Regions from separate parts of the Streptomyces sp. Da 82-17 genome, predicted to be linked through region 2. Evidence: riboswitches for the same ligand, from Rfam matches in the RefSeq annotation. Region 2 holds a riboswitch; the other holds the start of a gene.
What was found. A riboswitch is a leader RNA that binds a small molecule or an ion and turns the genes downstream of it on or off. The one in region 2 is predicted to bind cyclic di-AMP.

Region 1: it holds a riboswitch for cyclic di-AMP, as region 2 does, so the genes downstream of both, ACIDOF_RS14945 (NlpC/P60 family protein) here and ACIDOF_RS26920 (M23 family metallopeptidase) in region 2, are expected to answer to the same signal.

Annotation. Positions count from the first base shown of each region.
Region 1 covers NZ_JBJURH010000007.1:265,990-271,299, reverse strand. Annotated here, with positions in the region: gene pcrA (DNA helicase PcrA) at 1-2,053, opposite strand, end outside; cyclic di-AMP (ydaO/yuaA leader) riboswitch at 2,305-2,484, shown strand; gene ACIDOF_RS14945 (NlpC/P60 family protein) at 2,491-3,675, shown strand; gene ACIDOF_RS14940 (hypothetical protein) at 3,750-4,103, opposite strand; gene ACIDOF_RS14935 (NlpC/P60 family protein) at 4,428-5,310, shown strand, end outside.
Region 2 covers NZ_JBJURH010000018.1:58,240-63,549, forward strand. Annotated here, with positions in the region: gene ACIDOF_RS26905 (GNAT family N-acetyltransferase) at 1-1,213, opposite strand, end outside; gene ACIDOF_RS26910 (HPr family phosphocarrier protein) at 1,524-1,805, shown strand; gene ACIDOF_RS26915 (GntR family transcriptional regulator) at 2,067-2,771, opposite strand; gene ACIDOF_RS26920 (M23 family metallopeptidase) at 2,990-3,784, opposite strand; cyclic di-AMP (ydaO/yuaA leader) riboswitch at 3,799-3,961, opposite strand; gene ACIDOF_RS26925 (M16 family metallopeptidase) at 4,204-5,310, opposite strand, start outside.

The sequences.
Region 1 (5,310 bases), on a different contig from region 2:
CGCGGGTGATGCCCACGTACGCGAGGCGGCGCTCCTCCTCCAGCTCCTTGACCTGGCCGAGCGCGCGCATGTGCGGGAAGACGCCGTCCTCCATGCCGGTCAGGAAGACCACCGGGAACTCGAGGCCCTTCGCGGTGTGCAGCGTCATCAGCGTGATGACGCCGGAGCCGTCCTCCTCCTCGTCCGGGATCTGGTCCGAGTCGGCGACGAGCGCGACCCGCTCCAGGAAGTCCGCGAGCGTGCCCTGCGCCTCGCCGTCCTCGTTCTCCTGCTCGAACTCCAGGGCCACGGCGGCGAGTTCCTGCAGGTTCTCGATGCGGGTCTCGTCCTGCGGGTCCGTCGAGGACTGCAACTCGGCGAGATATCCGGTGCGTTCGAGGACGGCCTCCAGGACCGTGGCCGGGCCGGCGCCGGACTCCACGATCGTACGGAGCTCCTCCATCAGCGTGTTGAAGCGGCGGACCGCGTTGGCGGAGCGGGCGGCCATGCCGTACGCCTCGTCGACGCGTTTCAGGGCCTGCGGGAAGCTGATCTTCTCGCGCAGCGACAGGGCGTCGATCATCGCCTCGGCGCGCTCGCCGATGCCGCGCTTGGGGACGTTGAGGATCCGCCGCAGCGGAACCGAGTCCTCCGGGTTGGCGAGGACGCGGAGGTAGGCCAGGACGTCCCTGACCTCCTTGCGCTCGTAGAAGCGGACGCCGCCGACGACCTTGTAGGGCAGGCCGACGCGGATGAAGATCTCCTCGAAGACACGGGACTGGGCGTTCGTGCGGTAGAACACCGCGACGTCTCCGGCCTTCGCCTCGCCCGCGTCGGTGAGGCGGTCGATCTCCTCGGCGACGAACTGCGCCTCGTCGTGCTCGGTGTCCGCGACATAGCCCGTGATGCGGGCGCCCTCACCGGCGTTGGTCCAGAGGTTCTTGGGGCGGCGGCTCTCGTTCCGCTCGATGACGGCGTTGGCGGCGGAGAGGATCGTCTGCGTGGAGCGGTAGTTCTGCTCCAGGAGGATCGTCGTCGCGTTCGGGTAGTCCTCCTCGAACTGGAGGATGTTGCGGATGGTGGCGCCGCGGAACGCGTAGATCGACTGGTCCGCGTCACCCACCACGCACAGCTCGGCGGGCTCGATCGCGGGGGCGCCGTCGGCCACCGGCTCGCCGTTCCCCACGAGTTCGCGCACCAGGGCGTACTGGGCGTGGTTGGTGTCCTGGTACTCGTCGACCATGACGTGGCGGAAGCGGCGGCGGTAGTGCTCGGCGACGTCCGGGAACGCCTGGAGCAGGTGGACCGTCGTCATGATCAGGTCGTCGAAGTCCAGGGCGTTCGCCTCGCGGAGGCGCTGCTGGTACATCGTGTACGCCTGCGCCAGGTTCTTCTCGAAGCCGTCGGCGGCCTGACCGGCGAAGGTCTCCTCGTCGATGAGCTCGTTCTTGAGGTTGGAGATCTTCGCGCTGAAGGACTTGGGCGGGAAGCGCTTCGGGTCCAGGTCGAGGTCGCGGCAGACCAGGGCCATCAGGCGCTTGGAGTCGGCGGCGTCGTAGATCGAGAACGAGGAAGTGAAGCCGAGGCGCTTGGACTCGCGGCGCAGGATCCGCACGCAGGCGCTGTGGAAGGTCATCACCCACATCGCGTTGGCCCGCGGGCCGACCAGGTCGGAGACGCGTTCCTTCATCTCGCCGGCGGCCTTGTTCGTGAACGTGATCGCGAGGATCTGGCCCGGGTGGACGTCCCGCTCCGCGAGGAGGTGGGCGATGCGGTGGGTGAGGACGCGGGTCTTGCCGGAGCCCGCACCCGCGACGATGAGCAGCGGGGTGCCGGAGTGCACGACGGCCGCGCGCTGGTTGTCGTTCAGCCCCTCCAGCAGGGTCGCCGGATCGACCGCGGGGCGGGGGGCGCCGTCGCGGTAGTACGCGTCCCTGGGCGGGGGCGCGTCGAAGCGGCCGCCGAAGAGGTCGTCCGGAATCTGCTCCGGCGCGGGCTCCTCGGGCGGCGGCGGGGGCCCGTCGTCCTTGGGCTGGAGGTCCGCCAGGAAGCTGTCGTCAAAGAGGCTGCTCATCGCCTACCGAGTCTAGGCGGACGCACTGACAGCCCGACCCCGGTTCCCCGAGCCCACCCCCGCCCTCCCCCGGGCCGCCCCTCTGCCGTACGGCGAACAGGCCCGGTCGAGCCGTGTTCACCCGCTCACACAGAGCGAAAGTCACGAAAATGTATCGGGCCTATCGGACACCAACCTTCACAGCTGGCACACGAGTTGGCTACTTTGCTGGCGGGCCGCACGTCCCCCCGCCGGCGAAAAACGCCGGGAGCGCGCGGCCTGCGCCGAGTCCGGTGCGCCCCACGCGGGCAGCCGGAGCCGGGGACCCACCTTCACATCCGGGGTGAATCGGTCCCGTACAAGAGCACAACGTACGAGACCGTAGGGCAGCCCTTCCGAACCATCCGCCCGAACCCGACAGCTAACCCGGTAGGCGGCCAACGGAAGGAGCGCCTCCTTTGGCGTCGCACCGCAAGCCGCGGTCCAGGCCGGGTCTGATACGGACGTCCCAGGCCGTCGGCATCACCACCGCCGCTCTCACCTCCGTCGCCCTGCTGTCGCAGACCGCGGGCGCCGCACCGGCCGAGCCGAAGCCGTCCCTCGAAGAGGTCCAGAAGAAGGTCGACGACCTGTACCGGCAGGCAGGCGTCGCCACGCAGAAGTACAACGCCGCCAAGGAGCGAACCGACCGGCAGCGCGGCGAGGTCGACGGGCTGCTCGACCAGGTCGCCGAGCGCACCGACAAGGTCAACGAGGCGCGGCGCGAGCTCGGTTCGCTCGCCGCGGCCCAGTACCGCCACGGCGGCACCTCGGAGACCGCGCATCTGCTCCTCGCCGACGACCCGCAGGAGATGTTCGACCAGCGGCAGCTGATGAACCGCCTCAGCGACCGGCAGAAGCGCGCCGTCGACGACTACGAGGCGCTGCAGCGCGAGGCCTCCGCCGAACGCGGCAAGGCCCAGAAGAGCCTGGAGACGCTGACCGAGTCGCAGGCCGACCTCCGGGAGAGCAAGCGGGCCGTGCAGGCCAAGCTCTCCGAGGCACGCGAACTGCTGTCGAAGCTGACCGCAGAGGAGAAGGCGCGGCTCGCCGCGATCGAGCGGGAGAAGGAGGCCGCGGCCAAGCGCAAGGCGGAGGAGCTCGCGCGGCAGCAGGCCGAGGAGGAGCGCAGGCGCCAGGCCGAGGAGGAGGCGCGGCAGGAGCAGGAGGAACAGGAGCAGGACTCCGGCTCGGGCTCCGACTCCGGCTCGGGCTCCGGTTCGGATTCTGGTTCCGGCACGGACACCTCGTACGCCGCCAAGGCGGAGAAGGTGATCGCCTTCGCGGAGGCGCAGATCGGCAAGCCGTACGTGTGGGGCGCGACCGGGCCCGACTCGTACGACTGCTCCGGGCTCACGCAGGACGCCTGGCAGGCGGCAGGGATCTCGCTGCCGCGCACCACCTGGGACCAGGTGAAGGTCGGCACGACCGTGAAGACGGCCGACGCACAACCCGGTGACCTGGTGTTCTTCTACGACGACATCAGCCACGTCGGGATCTACATCGGCGACGGCAAGATGATCCACGCCCCGAAGCCGGGGACGAACGTACGCGTCGAGTCGATCTACTACATGCCGATCCACAGCGTGGTGCGGCCGGCCTGAGCCGGTTCTGCCCGGTACGCGCAAGGGCCCGGACCGTTTTCCGGTCCGGGCCCTTGCGCGTGTGTGCGGAGCCGCTACGTCCAGAGCGTCGCGAGGAAGATGTTGACGGTGGTGAGCGCGCCCACCGTCACGAACATCCCCTTGTCCACCTTCTCCTCGTCGCGCTTCACGTAGACGAGGCCGAGGATCACGATCAGCAGGGCCAGCTTCACGCCGATCTTGATGTTGTTGACCGTCTGGTCGTCGGCCTGGTTGAGGCCGACCAGGGCCACACCGGTGACCAGCATCGTCAGCGCACCGTGCAGCATCGCGGGGGTGAACCGTGCCGTGCCCGCGCCCATCGCCTTCATCTGGGTCAGGAAGCCGCCGAGGAGGGAGGCGATGCCGATGATGTGCAGGGCGACGAACACGTTGATGAGTACGTCCATGGAGCGGAGCCTAGCCGGGCACATATCAGCACTCGGCAGGGAGGTCTCGGCGTACCGCGAAATCGGTCGCAGGAGCGTCAAAAACCGGCACCACGCGCGCGTGCGGCCGGTCAATTGCAGTCGGGCGGCACTCTCTGCGGCCAGTTGCGCACATTCCGTCATCGGCCCGTGACTCCGAGGTTTAGCGTCCTTGGCCAGGTGACCGGCACGCACCAACGCCGCCCCCGCCCCGTAGGGCGGCAGCCGGTCGCCCCCGCCGAGAAGTCCGGCGGCGGCCCGCTCCCCCTGTGCGGGTCGCCGCCGGACGCGTGAGGAAGTGGATCAGTGGCCGCGCAACCCAGGCAACGCAAGCACCGAAAACCCAAGCAGCGCTCGATCAGCGGCCATACGGCCCGCACCGCCGCCACCCTGGCCATCGCCGGAGCGGCCTCCGGTGCGGCGCTCCAGGGCACCGGGCACGCGGAGCCCCGGCTCACCGCGGCGCAGGTGAAGGCCAAGGTCGACAAGCTGTACCACGAGGCGGAGATCGCCACCGAGAAGTACAACGGCGTCAAGGAGCGGGCCGAGGCCGCCGAGGACCGCGTCGACGAGCTGCAGGACGAGGCCGCCCGCAGGACCGAACGCCTCAACTCCGCGCGTACCGCGCTCGGTTCGGCCGCAGCCCAGCAGTACCGCACCGGCGCGATCGCGCCCTCCCTGCAGCTCGCCCTCGCCTCCGACCCGGACGGCTACCTGGACCGGGTGATGCGCGCCGACCGCGCGGGTGCACGGCAGGCCGCCGACGTCCGGCGGGTCCAGGGTCAGCTGCGCGATCTGGACCGGCTGCGCGCCGAGGCCGACCGCGAGAGCGGCGAACTCTCCGCGCACCGGGCGAAGTTGCGCCAGCACAAGAAGGACATCAACGGAAAGCTGGCCTCCGCCAAGCGCCTCCTCGACCGGCTCACCGCCGACGAGCGCCGCCAGGTCACGGAAGGCCTGCACGGCGCCGACTCGGGCGCCCGCGCCTCCCGCGACCTGCCGCGCGGCCCCCTCAAGGCCCCCAACTCGCGTGTCGCGCAGGCCATTTCGTACGCGTACGAGGCGATCGGCAGCCCCTACGTGTGGGGCGCGTCCGGGCCGAACTCCTTCGACTGCTCCGGCCTCACCCAGGCCGCCTACCGTTCGGCGGGCGTCTCGCTGCCCCGGACGACGTACACGCAGATCAACG
Region 2 (5,310 bases):
AGACGTCCGCCCGGTTGCCCGCGCTCACGAACGTGGACAGGCCCGTGCCGCGACGGTGGAGTCCGGCGAGCAGGGCGATGCCGATCGCGCCGGACTGCGTGAACAGGCCGACCCGTCCTGCGGCGGGCAGCGTCGGCGCGAGCGAGGCGTTGAGCCGGATCTCCGGGGCGGTGTTGATGACGCCGAAGGCGTTGGGCCCGATGATCCGCATCCCGTACGACCGGGCCTGGCGCACCAACTCCCGCTGCCGGGCGAGCCCTTCGGGGCCCGACTCGGCGTACCCGGCGGAGAGCACCACCAGTCCGCGCACTCCCCGCTCGCCGCACTCGGCGACCACCTCGGGCACGCGCTCGGCGGGCACGGCGACGACGGCGAGGTCGACCGGCTCGTCGATGTCCCGCACGGAGCGGTGCGCGGGCACGCCGTCGATCTCCTTCTGGTCCGGGGCGAAGGCGCTGTTCACCGCGTACGCCCGGCCGGTGAAGCCGGATTCGACCAGGCTGTGCAGGACCGTGCGGCCGATGCCGCCGGGGCGGCGCCCGGTGCCGATGACGGCGACCGAGCCGGGGGTGAGCAGCCGCTGCACGGAGTGGGCCTCGGCGCGCTGCTCGCGGGCGCGCTGCACGGCGAGCGAGGCCTCGGTGGGTTCGAGGTCGAACTCCAGGCGGACGACGCCGTCTTCGAAGCTGCGCTTCTGCTCGTACCCGGCGTCCCGGAAGACTTTGATCATCTTGTTGTTGGCGGGCAGCACCTCGGCGGCGAAGCGGCGGATGCCGCGCTCGCGGGCGACCGCCGCGATGTGTTCGAGGAGCGTGGAGGCGACGCCGCGGCCCTGGTGGGCGTCCTGCACGAGGAAGGCGACCTCGGCCTCGTCCGCGGGGGCCGACGCGGGACGTCCCTGGGCGTCGATCCGGTCGTACCGGACCGTCGCGATGAACTCGCCGCCGATGGTGACGGCGAGGCCGACCCGGTCCACGTAGTCGTGGTGGGTGAAGCGGTGGACGTCCTTGGCGGACAGGCGGGGGTACGGAGCGAAGAAGCGGTAGTACTTCGACTCGTCCGAGACTTGTTCGTAGAAGCTGACCAGGCGGTCGGCGTCTTCGGTGGTGATGGGCCTGATCCGTGCCGTGCCGCCGTCGCGCAGCACCACGTCCGCCTCCCAGTGGGCGGGGTAGGCGGCGTCCGTGGAGTCCGCGTGCTCGACCGGCGTCATGCGGCCCAGAGTACGGCGAACCGGCCTTTCGGTCAGGGCCTGTGGACAGCCCGGTACGACCTTCGGCCCGGGCCTGTGGAAAACCCGCGCCCGCCCCCCCTCCTGGAGCCGTCCCCGGAGCCGCCTCCCGACCCGCCCTCGGGCCCGTCTCACCCACTGAGTACGGGTCGCGGTGCCGCCCCGTGCGATGCAAGGTAGGAAGGCCGGACGGCGGCCGGGGTTCAGGACGTACGGCCTCTCGGAGCATCCGCCGCGGTATGAGACAGTGGTCTAGACAAGTGCTTGAGCGACACCTGAAGGGCAGCATCACATGGCTGAGCGCCGCGTCAACGTCGGCTGGGCCGAGGGCCTCCACGCCCGTCCCGCCTCCATCTTCGTCCGCGCGGCCACGGCCGCCGGCGTCCCCGTGACGATCGCCAAGGCCGACGGGAACCCGGTCAACGCCGCTTCCATGCTCGCGGTGCTCGGCCTGGGCGCGCAGGGCGGCGAGGAGATCGTGCTCGCCTCCGACGCCGAGGGTGCGGACGTCGCCCTGGACCGTCTGGCGAAGCTGGTCTCCGAGGGTCTCGAGGAGCTCCCCGAGACCGTCTGAGCGTCCGAGCCCGGCTCGGACGCACGGGGCTCCGGCCCCGGCCTGACCCGTTCAGGCGCACCACTGCCGCGGAAGCCCCGCAGACCGACGAGGTCTGCGGGGCTTCCGTGTTTTTCGCGGCCGGTATTGCGGCACGCACCAAAAGGCACTGCCGACAGCCGTACGAGATAAACGGACCAGACGGGGCCGCAGAGAAATGGGCAGCCCGCAACGGGGCGCAACAATTCCCGGCCCGTACACCCTATTCGTATACGGCTTTCGTTAATTCCGGCCGCTCGCCATGTTTACGGAATGTTGCGAAGTCCTCACCGCAGCGACCCTGCCGACCCGCGCCCCGCCGTCCGCGAAACGCAGCCGGTGCGCGGCCTTGGAGCGTTCGGTGTGCTGGGCGGTGAGGGCGCGGGCGCGTTCCGCGTCGCGCCGGGCCACCGCGTCGACGATCGCGCCGTGCTCCGCCCAGGACTCGGTCGGCTTGGCGGGCGGCTCGACCGCGTACATCCACGCGATCTTCTGGCGCAGCTGCGTGAGCAGGGCGGTCAGGCCCGCGCTGCCGGAGGCCTGGGCGAGGGTCTCGTGGAACCAGCCGTCCAGAGAGCGCAGGTCGTCGCTGTGCCCGGCGCGGGCGCGCTCCTGGCCGAGCCGTACGAGGCCGCGCAGCACCTTGAGGTGGGCCTCGGTGCGGCGCTGCGCCGCGCGGGCCGCGCCGAGCGGTTCGAGGAGCTGTCTGGCCTCGAGCAGGTCGGCGGCGTCCTGCGCGGTGGGCTCGGCGACGCACGCGCCCGCGTGCCTGCGCGTGCTGACGAACCCCTCCGCTTCCAGGGTGCGCAGCGCCTCGCGGACCGGGACGCGGGAGACGCCGTACCGCCGCGCGAGGACCTCTTCGGTGAGCCGGCCGCCGCGTTCGAAGACTCCCGCGACGATGTCGTCGCGAATCGCCGTGCATACCGAGTGCGCCGGAATGCGCATGACCGGACCTCCACCTGTGAATCACCCGTTCTGCGACTCTATTCCAGCACACCTGAATTTCCGACGACTCACCGGAATTCATGGAAGTCTTTTGGCCTGCGCCCGGCCGAAAACCGGCCGAATCGGATCGGCCGGTGGAGCGAGGAGCAATGTCCGGGAACGCCGAAGGCCCCGGCAGCGGATGCCGGGGCCTTCGGTGCGGGGTGCGTGCGGTGGCGTCAGACGTTCACGCCGTGCGAGCGCAGGTACGCGACCGGGTCGATGTCCGAGCCGTATTCGGGCGACGTGCGGGCCTCGAAGTGCAGGTGCGGGCCCGTGGAGTTGCCGGTCGAGCCGGAGAGGCCGATCTGCTGGCCGGGGGTGACGGTCTGGCCGACCGAGACGCCGATGGACGAGAGGTGGCCGTACTGGGTGTACGTGCCGTCGTTCATCTTGATCACGATGTTGTTGCCGTACGCCCCGCCCCAGCCGGCCTCGACGACGGTGCCGGAGCCGACGGCGACGACGGAGGTGCCGGAGCCGGCGTGGAAGTCGACGCCGCTGTGGCTGCCGGAGGACCAGAGGGCGCCGCCGGTCTGGTAGCCGGTGGAGATGTACGAGCCGGCGACCGGGGCGGTGTAGCTGTTGAGGCGCTTGCGCTCGGCCTCGCGGGCGGCGCGCTCCTTGGCCTCGCGCTCCTTCTTGGCCTTCTCCGCGGCCTTGCGCTTGGCCTCGGCCTTGCGGGCGGCCTCGGCGTGCTCCTCGGCCTTCTTCTTGGCGGCGGCCTTGGCGGCTGCCTTCTCCTGGGCGGCGGCCTGGGCGTCTATCTGCTCGGCGAGCGAATCGCCCACGGAGACGGCCTGGTTGATGCCGGTGTCGTCGAGGGCCGCGGAGCTCTCGGCGGCCATCGCGGGGGCGGAGAGGCCGCCGACGACGCCCGAGGTGGTCAGGGCGGCGACACCGGCGATGGTGGCGCTCTTGCGGGTCAGGCGGCTGGGACGGCGGTGCTTCCCGGTGGCACGGGCGAAGGCCATGGGGTGGCGGTGTCCTTTCCTTCCTTCTCGCCTACCGGGTTAGCTGACGGGTTCGGAGCAGGAAGGTCTCCTACGGGCCCCCTCCGCGCGGGAGGGCGTCCGATTCACCCCAGGGACTGCGTGTGGGTCCCCGGCTCCCCTGGCTCGCGCCGTACGGGGACTCGGCGATGACTGTCCGGTGCCGCGGGCGCGGCGCATAGCTGGCGAACAGCCGGACCGACGCTAAACGGGACATCTTTCAATCAACAAACGGATCACGCCTTTTGTAGTGCACGCCACAGGGCAGATCCCCAACCACTCTGAAATTTCAGCCCTAATCGGACATTGCATGACGAGGTGCTCGAACGGTGGGGGCCCCGGTGGCGCGGGTGCGCCACCGGGGCCCCTGAGCCCGTCACCGCGTCGCCGCGGCGGCCCGACTAGCCCGTGACAACGGTCACTTCACCGATGCCGAGCGCCTTCACGGGCTCGGCGATCTGGTCGGCGTCGCCCACCAGGACCGTGACGAGACGGTCCTCGGGGAACGCGCTGACGACGGCCGCGGTGGCCTCCACCGTGCCCGTCTCGGCGAGACGGCGGTACAGCTCCGCCTGGAAGTCGTCCGGCAGCTGCTGCTCGACCTGGTCCGCGAGCGTGCCGGCGACGGCCGCCGCCGTCTCGTACCGCAGCGGCGCCACACCCACCAGGTTCTGCACCGCGACGTCCCGCTCCGGGTCCGTCAGACCCTCGGCCGCGAGGGTCCGCAGCACCTTCCACAGGTCGTCAAGTGCCGGGCCGGTGTTGGGGGTGTCCACCGAACCGCTGATCGCGAGCATCGCCGCACCGCTGCCGTCCGCGGCCGACCGCAGCACCTGCGCGAACGCCCGCACACCGTAGGTGTAGCCCTTTTCCTCGCGCAGCACCCGGTCCAGACGGGACGTCAGAGTCCCGCCCAGGCAGTACGTGCCGAGCACCTGCGCCGGCCACACCTGGTCGTGCCGGTCCGCGCCGATACGGCCGATCAGGAGCTGCGTCTGCACGGCGCCGGGACGGTCCACGATGAAGACCCGGCCGGTGTCGTCCGCGGTGATGGGCGCCGCGGGGCGCTGCTCCGCGGTGTTCCCCGTCCACTCCCCCAGCGTCTCGGCGAGCATCGCGTCCAGGTCGGCGCCCTCCAGGTCACCGACGACGACGACGGTCGCGGTGGCCGGGCGGATGTGCGCGTCGTAGAACTTGCGGACCGCGGCCGCGTCGATGCGGGCGACGGTCTCCTCGGTGCCCTGCCGCGGCCGCGACATCCGCGCCTCGGCCGGGAACAGCTGCTTGTACAGCTCCTTGGCCGCGCGCCGCGCCGGGTTGGCCGTCTCGTGCGGGATCTCGTCCAGGCGGTTGCGTACGAGGCGCTTGATCTCGCTGTCCTCGAAGGCGGGGGCGCGCAGCGCGTCGGCGAGCAGCGCGAGGCCCTTCGGCAGCCGGGAGACCGGCACTTCGAGGGAGATGCGCAGGCCGGGGTGGTCCGCGTGCGCGTCGAGCGTGGCGCCGCAGCG